4 regions of the Guyparkeria halopsychrophila genome follow, and region 2 is predicted to be linked to each of the others. Evidence: predicted binding sites of a transcription regulator. Region 2 holds the regulator's gene; each other region holds the start of a gene.

What was found. The regulator sigma-54, encoded in region 2, starts transcription at its own class of promoters, with help from an activator protein. The targets are predictions, from matches to a motif close to TGGCANGNTNCNTGCTT.
Region 1: ABGV18_RS09210 (putative urea ABC transporter substrate-binding protein) is a predicted target of sigma-54. The motif match lies at 1,157-1,173, and genes of this name have one in related genera.
Region 3: glnA (glutamate--ammonia ligase) is a predicted target of sigma-54. The motif match lies at 1,016-1,032, and genes of this name have one in related genera.
Region 4: flgF (flagellar basal-body rod protein FlgF) is a predicted target of sigma-54. The motif match lies at 1,433-1,449, and genes of this name have one in related genera.

The regions. Positions count from the first base shown of each region.
Region 1 is NZ_JBDODP010000019.1:44,012-46,187, forward strand. It holds gene ABGV18_RS09210 (putative urea ABC transporter substrate-binding protein) at 1-945, opposite strand, end outside; guanidine-I (ykkC/yxkD leader) riboswitch at 996-1,096, opposite strand; gene ABGV18_RS09215 (S8 family serine peptidase) at 1,637-2,176, opposite strand, start outside.
Region 2 is NZ_JBDODP010000003.1:106,527-108,702, forward strand. It holds gene hpf (ribosome hibernation-promoting factor, HPF/YfiA family) at 1-234, opposite strand, end outside; gene ABGV18_RS02465 (RNA polymerase factor sigma-54) at 256-1,731, opposite strand; gene lptB (LPS export ABC transporter ATP-binding protein) at 1,956-2,176, opposite strand, start outside.
Region 3 is NZ_JBDODP010000001.1:120,356-122,531, reverse strand. It holds gene glnA (glutamate--ammonia ligase) at 1-893, opposite strand, end outside; gene ABGV18_RS00580 (hypothetical protein) at 1,250-1,573, opposite strand; gene ABGV18_RS00575 (SDR family oxidoreductase) at 1,760-2,176, opposite strand, start outside.
Region 4 is NZ_JBDODP010000012.1:4,715-6,890, reverse strand. It holds gene flgG (flagellar basal-body rod protein FlgG) at 1-609, opposite strand, end outside; gene flgF (flagellar basal-body rod protein FlgF) at 631-1,374, opposite strand; gene flgE (flagellar hook protein FlgE) at 1,560-2,176, opposite strand, start outside.

The sequences.
Region 1 (2,176 bases), on a different contig from region 2:
GTCGAAGGCGAACAGGCGGACGTTGTCCATGGTCTCCTTGGGCGTGTCGCTCTCCAGGAAGGCCACGGCCTTGGCCGGCTCGTAGAACATGCTGGTGGAGGCGAGTTGGGCCTCGTAGCCGGCGAGATCGGTGCCGGCGGTCTCGGCCATCACGGTGCGTGCCTCGACGGCCGCCTCGTCATCGCCCTGCATGGCCTCCATGATCTCGTACCAGGCACCGGTGAGTGCCTTGCCGAGCTTGGGGTTGTCCGCGAGGGTCTCGGTGTTGACCACCAGCAGGTCCATGATCTCGCCCGGGATCTGCGAGGAATCGAACACCACGCTGGCATCATCGCGTTTCTTGAGCTCGCCGAGTTGCGGGTTCCAGGTGACCACGGCCTCGACGTCGGACGAGGAGAAGGCGGCGACGATGTCGGCATCCGAGGTGTTGACCACCTCGACGTCGCGCTCGCTCATGTTGACCGACTCCAGCGCTCGGGCCAGCAGGTAGTGGGACACGGACAGTTCGACCAGGTGAACCGGCAGCCCCTTGATGTCCTCGAGGCTGTCGCTGCCCTTGAGCACGACGCCGTCGTTGCCGTTGGAGAAATCGCCCATGATCAGGGCGGTGGAGTCGACGCCACCGGCGGCCGGGATGGTGAGCGCATCCATGTTGGTGACGGTCACGCCGTCGTAGGAGCCGGCGGTGTAGAGGTTGATCGACTCGATGTAGTCATTGATCTGGACCACATCGATCTCGATGTCGTACTTGTCGGCCCACTTGTCGACGATGCCTTCGGCCTCGCCGTAGCCCCAGGGCATCCAGCCCACGTAGATGCTCCAGGCAATCTGGAATTGATCCTTTTCCTCGGCCACGGCCGGGGTCGACGTGATACCGGCCGCCGTCATCAATGACAGGCTCGCGGCGACGACGTGGGTACGCAGTTTGTGCTTGAAAATGGGCATGGCGTTCTCTCCTCAGGGTTTCACGGACGCAACGCAGGAGCTCACGATCGGTCTCCCGGGCTTTTGTCCCGCCGTGTAACCCCTCGGTAGAGGTCGGCAACTCTCGGACCAGTCATCCACCGCGTGGATCGGAACCCTAGTTGCCCATTTCTCAGCCAGTGATGAAGGGTGCCCGCTTAATCTTCGTGGCTCCCTGCGTTCTCCCAACGTGGTGCAGGGATAGTGCCAATACGAAATAGAGGAAAATCGCACATAAAAACAATGACATGGCCTTTGTGGTGACGTTGCCCCATCCAAGCGAGTGCGTCATTCCGGTGCAGGGTTGGGGGCGGCGCGCGCCACGTTGGTGCGAGTCTGGATCACGGGGAAGTGGGGTCGAAGTGCCCGCTGCTCGACATTGACCGCTGGGGTTCGGCCTCGGATAGGAGCCGTCGCACAGGCTTGGCACCGAGACGGTCAGGCCGCTGATGTCTTCCAGGTGGCCGCCCAGTCATCTAGGGTGCCGAGCCCCGTGCAAGCGTGCGTGAAGCATTGTTTCAACCGGTGCGGGAGTGTCTGGCAAAACCGGGGGTGATTCAGTTTCAGCCAGCGAACGGGTGTCCAGAAAGCCGAGACCAATCCCGCTCCAGGAGGGTGGAGGAGATACGTACGCGATGGGTCCAGATCGCTTTCTGATGAGTGGGAACATGTCTCAGAATTGGTACCCCATAATCGCCATCGCCCCATGATCGACCTCCCCACCGGTCTGGTTGGGGGCATTTTCCATCCGCATGGCGTGGATGCCCAGCAGGGTCTTCTTGCCCAGGCGCTGTCGGTAGCCGATCTCGTAGTTGGTCGGTGTGTCGGCGGCCGAGAGGGCGATGGACTCGTGTCGGTAGATCACGTCGCCTCCGGGGGTGCGGTCGGCCGCGAGCTTCAGCCGGGCGGTGCCACCGGACAGGTGCATGGGCTGGCTGGCGACAAAGGCGATTCGCTTACGGCCCTGGTCAAAGCCGTAGGACGCGCCGAGGGCGAGCTGCCTGACGTCGGCATCGAGACGGGTTATCAGGCTGCGCTCGAAGCTCGCGCTGGCTCGGCCGGTCTGGTAGCTGGCAAAGGCGGAGAAACCGCCCAGCCGGGCGTTAATCCCCAACTGCAGCAGTCCCATGTCCGATCCCGACTGGGTGGAGAGACCGCCCATGCCGCTCATGCCGAGAAAGCCCGCGCTTTCCTCGAGCCGCGCGTAGCCGGC
Region 2 (2,176 bases):
CATGGCATCGATGGAGGCATACATGTCGTCGGTGGTCGCGTCGGCATGCATGTCCTGACCGCTGACGTGCAGGTTCGCCTCGGCCTTCTGCGCTTCCTTGCGCTCCACGGTCAGAATGACGTGGATATCCACCAGCTTGTCGAAGTGACGTTCGAGTCGAGTGAACTTCTCGTGGACGTGGGCCTTGAGGGCCTCGGTGACGTCGACGTGATGACCGGTGATGTCGATCTGCATGAGCCGCTCCTTATAAGTTCGTTATATCAGTCGCTTGCGGTCGGTTGATGAGGCAATTCCCATCGCCTCGCGGTATTTGGCGATCGTCCGTCTTGCGACGTCGATCCCCTCATCTCCCAGCATGGTGGCAATCTTGGCGTCGCTCAAGGGCTTCTTGGGATTTTCTTCCTCGACCAGCTTCTTGATGCGCGCCCGGATGGCGGTCGCCGAGCACTCGCCGCCGTCGCTGGTGCCGACATGGCTGGAGAAGAAGTACTTGAACTCGAACACGCCCCTGGGGGTGAGCATGTACTTGTTGGTGGTTACCCGGCTGACCGTCGATTCGTGCAGTTCGAGTGTCTCGGCGATCTCGCGCAACACCAGGGGCTTCATCGCGATCTCGCCGTGCTCGAAGAACTCGATCTGCCGGCGCACGATCTCGCGTGCCACGTTCAGCAGGGACTCATTGCGGCTGCGCAGGCTCTTGATGAACCAGCGGGCTTCCTGCAGGTGGTTGCGGATGTAGGTGGCATCCTTGCCGCGGCTGGATCGATCGATCAGGCTGGCATAAGTCTGGTTCACTCGCAGTCGCGGCGCGATTTCCGGGTTGAGGTCGACGTGCCAGCCGTCCTCCCGATGGGTGACAATCACGTCTGGCTTGATGTAGTCGGCCGTCGTGTCTCCGATCGCAAGCCCGGGGCGGGGGTCGAGCAACTGGATGAGCCCCAGCGCCGCCTCGAGGCGTTCGCGACTGATGCCCAGCCCCTTGGTGACCTGCGGCAGCTCACGCCGGGCGATCGCTTCGAGCCAGTTGCCCTCGAGCACGGCGCGGGCATCCGCGGCGGCCGGGTCGTCGGCATGAAGATGGTCGATCTGGATGATCAGGCACTCGGCCAGCGAGCGGGCGCCGACGCCCAGTGGATCGAGTCGCTGGATGTAGTGAAGCGTGGCTTCGACTTCCTCGGCATCGATCCCCGGCAACTCGTCTTTCAGCAGGGCGACGAGTTCCTCGAGGGATTCGTCGAGATAGCCGGATGGTTCGATCGATTCGATCAGGGCGGTGGCGATCCGCCGGTCGGTTTCCGACAGCGTGGCGAGATGGATCTGGCTCAGCAGGTGATCACGAAGATTGTCTTCGCCGGTCGATTGCGTCGCGAAGGGGTCGTAGTCGTCGCCGGGGGCGTTGGCACTCAGGGGGGTGCTGCCATCGGACTCGTAGTAGTCGTCCCAGGTCGAGTCCACCACCAGGTCGTCATCGGCCGACTTGTCCTTGCGGTCATCAAGGAGTTCCTCGCCGGCCTGGAGGCCGGGGTCCTGCTCTTCCTTGGCGTCCTGCTCGGCCGTCTCTTCCTCGGGATGCTCGTCTTCGCCGACCTCGAGCAACGGGTTGGTGTCGAGCGCCTGCTGGATCTCTAGGCTCAGCTCCAGGGTGGAGAGTTGCAGTAGTCGAATCGACTGCTGTAGCTGTGGCGTCATGGCCAGTGACTGGCCCAGGCGAAGTTCGAGTCCTGCCTTCATACCGGACATGTCATGCCTCCCGCGGTGGAGTCAGCGTCGGGTGTGATGCGGGCCAGGTGGTTGGCTGGCATGGGTGTTGCCGAGCCCGGTGTGGGGTAATGAAGTGAGGTTGCGCACGCAATTTGCATGAGGTTCAGTTTAGCCGAATGGAGGCGCACTGTGCCAACGATTTTGCCGCGGACGCCGAACGCCGATTGGGTCGATCGGTGGTTCGGCAAGACGAATCACAGCGTGAAATCGTGGCCGAGGTAGACGTCCCGCACCGACTGGTTTGCCAGCAACTCGTCGGCGGTGCCGTGGGCGAGGATTGTGCCGTCGGAGACGATGTAGGCGCGTTTGCACACGCCGAGGGTTTCGCGGACGTTGTGATCGGTGATCAGCACGCCGATGCCACGATCGCGCAGGTGCTCGATGATGCGCTGGATGTCGATCACGGAGATCGGGT
Region 3 (2,176 bases), on a different contig from region 2:
TTGATGATGCCGCCAATGTAGTACAGCGCCATCTCGGAGAGGCCCGCGTAGCCGTCGCCGGAGAACAGGTTCTTGCCGTCCCGGGTCATCGACTGGTGGACGTGCATGCCGGAACCGTTGTCACCAACGATCGGCTTGGGCATGAAGGTCGCGGTCTTGCCGTAGGCGTGGGCGACGTTGTGGATGACGTACTTGAAATCCTGTACTTCGTCGGCCTTCTTCACCAGGGTGTTGAACGCGACGCCGATCTCGCACTGACCGGCAGTCGCGACTTCGTGGTGGTGTACCTCGACGTCCTGGCCCATTTCCTCGAGCACGAGACACATCGCTTGACGGATGTCGTGCAGGGAGTCGACCGGCGGGACGGGGAAGTAGCCGCCCTTTACGCCCGGACGGTGGCCCATGTTGCCGTCTTCGTAGACGCGCTCGGCGTTCCAGGAGGCTTCCTTGGAGTCGATCTTGACGAACGAGCCGGACATGTCCGAGCCCCAGCGCACGTCGTCGAGGATGAAGAATTCGTTTTCCGGGCCGAACAGCGCGGCATCGGCCAGGCCGGAGGACTGGATGTAGGCCTCGGCGCGGCGGGCGACCGAGCGCGGATCACGGTTGTAGCCCTGCATGGTGTCCGGCTCGATGATGTCGCAGATGACGATCAGGGTCACTTCTTCTGAGAACGGGTCAATGTTGGCCGAATCGGCATCCGGCATCAGGATCATGTCCGAGGCGTTGATGCCCTTCCAGCCGGCGATCGAGGAGCCGTCGAACATCACGCCGTCCTCGAAGGTTTCTTCGTCGATGTGACTGGCCGGGTAGGTGACGTGCTGCTGCTTGCCGAGCGTGTCGGTGAAGCGGAAATCGACGAACTTGACGCCGTTTTCTTCCATCAGGGTCATGACTTTATTGGTCGCGTTGGACATGTAATCCTCCAAAGGTTGGGTATCTTGCATATGGCGGGCGCTTCAATCGCGCGGCAACTTGCCGACATGATCCGCTGATGCCCGACTTGGTGCAAGAAAAGCAGAAACCGTGCCGGTTTGTTCTTGCCGAGTTGCTGCGCGGGTGTGCAGCCAAATGACCCGGCCCCCGGGCGCCATCAATCCACCTAAGTGGCTGTAATGTGGAAGGTCGTTTCGGGAGTGGCGGGCGATTTTTCCGGCGGTGCATCGAGGCCGGGCCCGCGGAGGCGAGGGCGCCCAGTCCTGCGTGCACCAAAGAAGTGCGCCAGGCCGGATGTGAGCACCATGTTGGGTCAGGCTCGCTTCGAGTTGGCGGCTGGCAGGCTAGCGAGCGTCGGGATGGGGGGCTGCGCTGCCGCGGGGTAGTAGGGGCAGTCAACAGCCAGGCAGGCCATGCCGTGACGGCATTCCTGCGCGCAGGCCAGCAATGCCAGCTTCCGACACAGCGCGGCCTGGCCTGCCGAGCGGCGGTCGAACAGCTCCGCGCTGGAGAGCTTGCCCTCGGCGATGAAACCGTCGAGCTCGGCATAGCGAAACCGGGCAATCTCCCGGTCCCCTTCGGGCGAGGTGACCATGATCTGGTCGGCCTCTTCCCCACAGTGGTGCAGCAGCTGCATGGTGACCTCCCGGCTGGCATGGGCCGACGGCGCACCGGCGGTGGCGCGACGCTCGGAATCGCTGCGTAATGATAACGATTCCTGTTTGCGCCAACAAGCCAGGCGCGGTTGCGCCCTGCCTGAGCCCGTCCCGGGAAACCGGACGGAACCGCTCGGACGGCAAAGCCTTAGCGGTATCGAGGTGCCCTACCAGGGAATGGTCGTGCCATCGATGTCGATGAACCGGCCCCGGTCGGCCTCGGTCAGGCCGGCCATGTTGCGGCGCAGCCCGTCGGCGCTCTGCGCGGTGGAGATCTCGGCGTTGGGGCCGCCCATGTCGGTGAGCACCCAGCCCGGGTGCAGGGCGACCACGTTGATGCCGCGCGGTTCGAGATCGATGGAGGCGCTCTTGATTACCGCATTGACCGCCGCCTTGCTCGAACGGTAGATGTAGCCGCCGCCCGAGCCGTTGTCACCCATCGAGCCGACCTTGCTCGAGAGGATGCCGATCTTCTTCTCGTCGCTGCGCGCCACCTGGTCGGCAAACGCCTGCATGATCAGCATTGGCGCGATGCTGTTGATGCGGAACACCTCCAGCCAGGCCTCGGTGTCGGTGACGTTGCC
Region 4 (2,176 bases), on a different contig from region 2:
CTGCGGCGCGCCACTGGCACCCGACTCGACGAACAGGTTGTTGCCGATCGGCTGCAGGCCCGCCGGGTTGACGAAGTCCGCCAGCTGGATGTTGCCCAGCTGAACCGGCTCGGCCTGCCCGGCCAGCTGCGCACTGACCGTGCCGTCGGTACCAATCGTGATCGACTGGGCCCCCTGCGGAACGTTGATCGCCGGCTGGACCGGCTGGCCGTTGGCGGACACCAGTTGGCCGTCACTGTTGAGCTGGAAATCGCCGTCACGGGTGTAGGCGATGTTGCCGTCCGGCTGCAGCACCTGGAAAAAACCGCGTCCGTTGACCGCCATGTCCAGGGCATTGTCCGTCTGCTGGAGATTGCCCTGGGTGTGCTGCTTCGCCGTGGCCACGACGCGAACACCGGTGCCGACGTTCAGACCCGTGGGCACTTCGTCCTGCTGGTTGTTCGCCGCGCCGACCTGGCGGTAGTTCTGGTAGATCAGGTCCTCGAAAACGGCCCGATCACGCTTGAAGCCGGTGGTGTTGACGTTGGCGAGGTTGTTGGAAATCACCGACATGCGCGTCTGTTGCGCGTCCAGGCCGGTCTTTGCTGTCCAGAGTGCAGGTGTGGTCATGGTGTCTCTCCCCTAACTGAATTAACCGAGACGCATCAGGCGGTCGGCGGCTTCGCCGTTCTCGTCTGCCGTGCGAATCATTCGGCTCTGTGTTTCGAACATGCGGCCGTACTCGATCATGTTGACCATCGCCTCGACGGCATTGACGTTGCTGCCCTCGAGCACGCCACTGGCCACCTGCACCGCCGCATCGGCCTGCGGCTCCTCGGCGCCTTGGCGAAGGGAGAAGCGGCCATCCCCGCCTTTGGTCAGATCGGCCTGGGCCGGGTTGACCAGTCGGATGCGATCGACCATCGCGGGGGCATTGGCCTGCCCGCCCACCGGGATGATGCTGATGCTGCCGTCGGCATGAATGTCGATCTTCTCGGCCGGGGGAATGGCGATCGGCCCCTCGTTGCCCATCACCGGATCGCCCTGCCCGGTCTGCAACTGGCCGTTGGCCGTCAGGTGAAGATCACCGCGGCGGGTATAGGCCACCCGACCATCCGGCGCTTCCACGGCCATGAACCCCTCGCCCTTGACGGCGACGTCGAGATCCCGACCGGTGGTCATCAAAGGGCCCGCGGAGAAGTCCGCCCCCTTGCCCTGCGCCTCGGTATAGGCCCGCGATGCCTGCCCCGGGCCGTAGACCGGCAAGGTGGCAAAGGCGTCGATATCGGCCTTGAAACCCTGGGTGTTCACGTTCGCCAAATTATTGGCGTTGGTGGCCTGGGCCCGTAATGTCTGCGAGGCACCGCTCATGGCGATATAGGCCAGACGATCCATCACAACACCTCCATCATTCACTGATCAGACAGGGGAAAATGCCCCGATGTCGTGGTTAATGCAGGAGGCGTGCCAGAAAGGGCATCAAAGGCATCAGGAGGAAAGGCGCCGTGATTGAACCACTTGCCGACACAAAAAAGGCGGCCCGCGGGCCGCCTGGTCTGATCGAATGATCGCGGACTAGATCAGCGAATGCCGATAATGGTGTCGCTCAGGGTCTTGTTGGCCTCGATCGCCCGCGAGTTGGCCTGGAAGTTCCGCTGCGCGGTGATCAGGTTGACCAACTCCTGGGTCAGGTCCGTATTCGACGTCTCCAGGGCACCGCCCTGGATCGCACCGAAGGTCCCGGTGCCGGCCTCCCCCGCCAGCGGCTCACCCGAATCAATCGACTCGATCCACTGGTTGTCGCCCACCTGCTTGAGGCCCTGCGGGTTACGGAAGTCGACCAGGGCCACCTTGCCCAGCGCAATATTTTCACCGTTGGTGTAGCTCGCCCGGATCAAACCGTCTGTGCCCACGGAGATGCCGGTCAGCTGCCCGGTGGTATTGCCGTCGGCTGACTGATCGGCAATGTTGAACGGACCATTGTATTGGGTCGAATCCGTTCGGAAGGTCATGGCGATATTCAGATCGGCCGCTCCGGTACCCAAATCCGCTCCGTCTTCAGTCAACGCGACCGGATTGGGCGGATTGGGCGCGTTGGCACCAGTCGTGATCAGATTGCCGCCGGTATCAAAGGTAACGGTCTGTGAGGTGATGACGTTGTCACCGGCATAACCCGGAGAAACGGGTTGATCAGCGA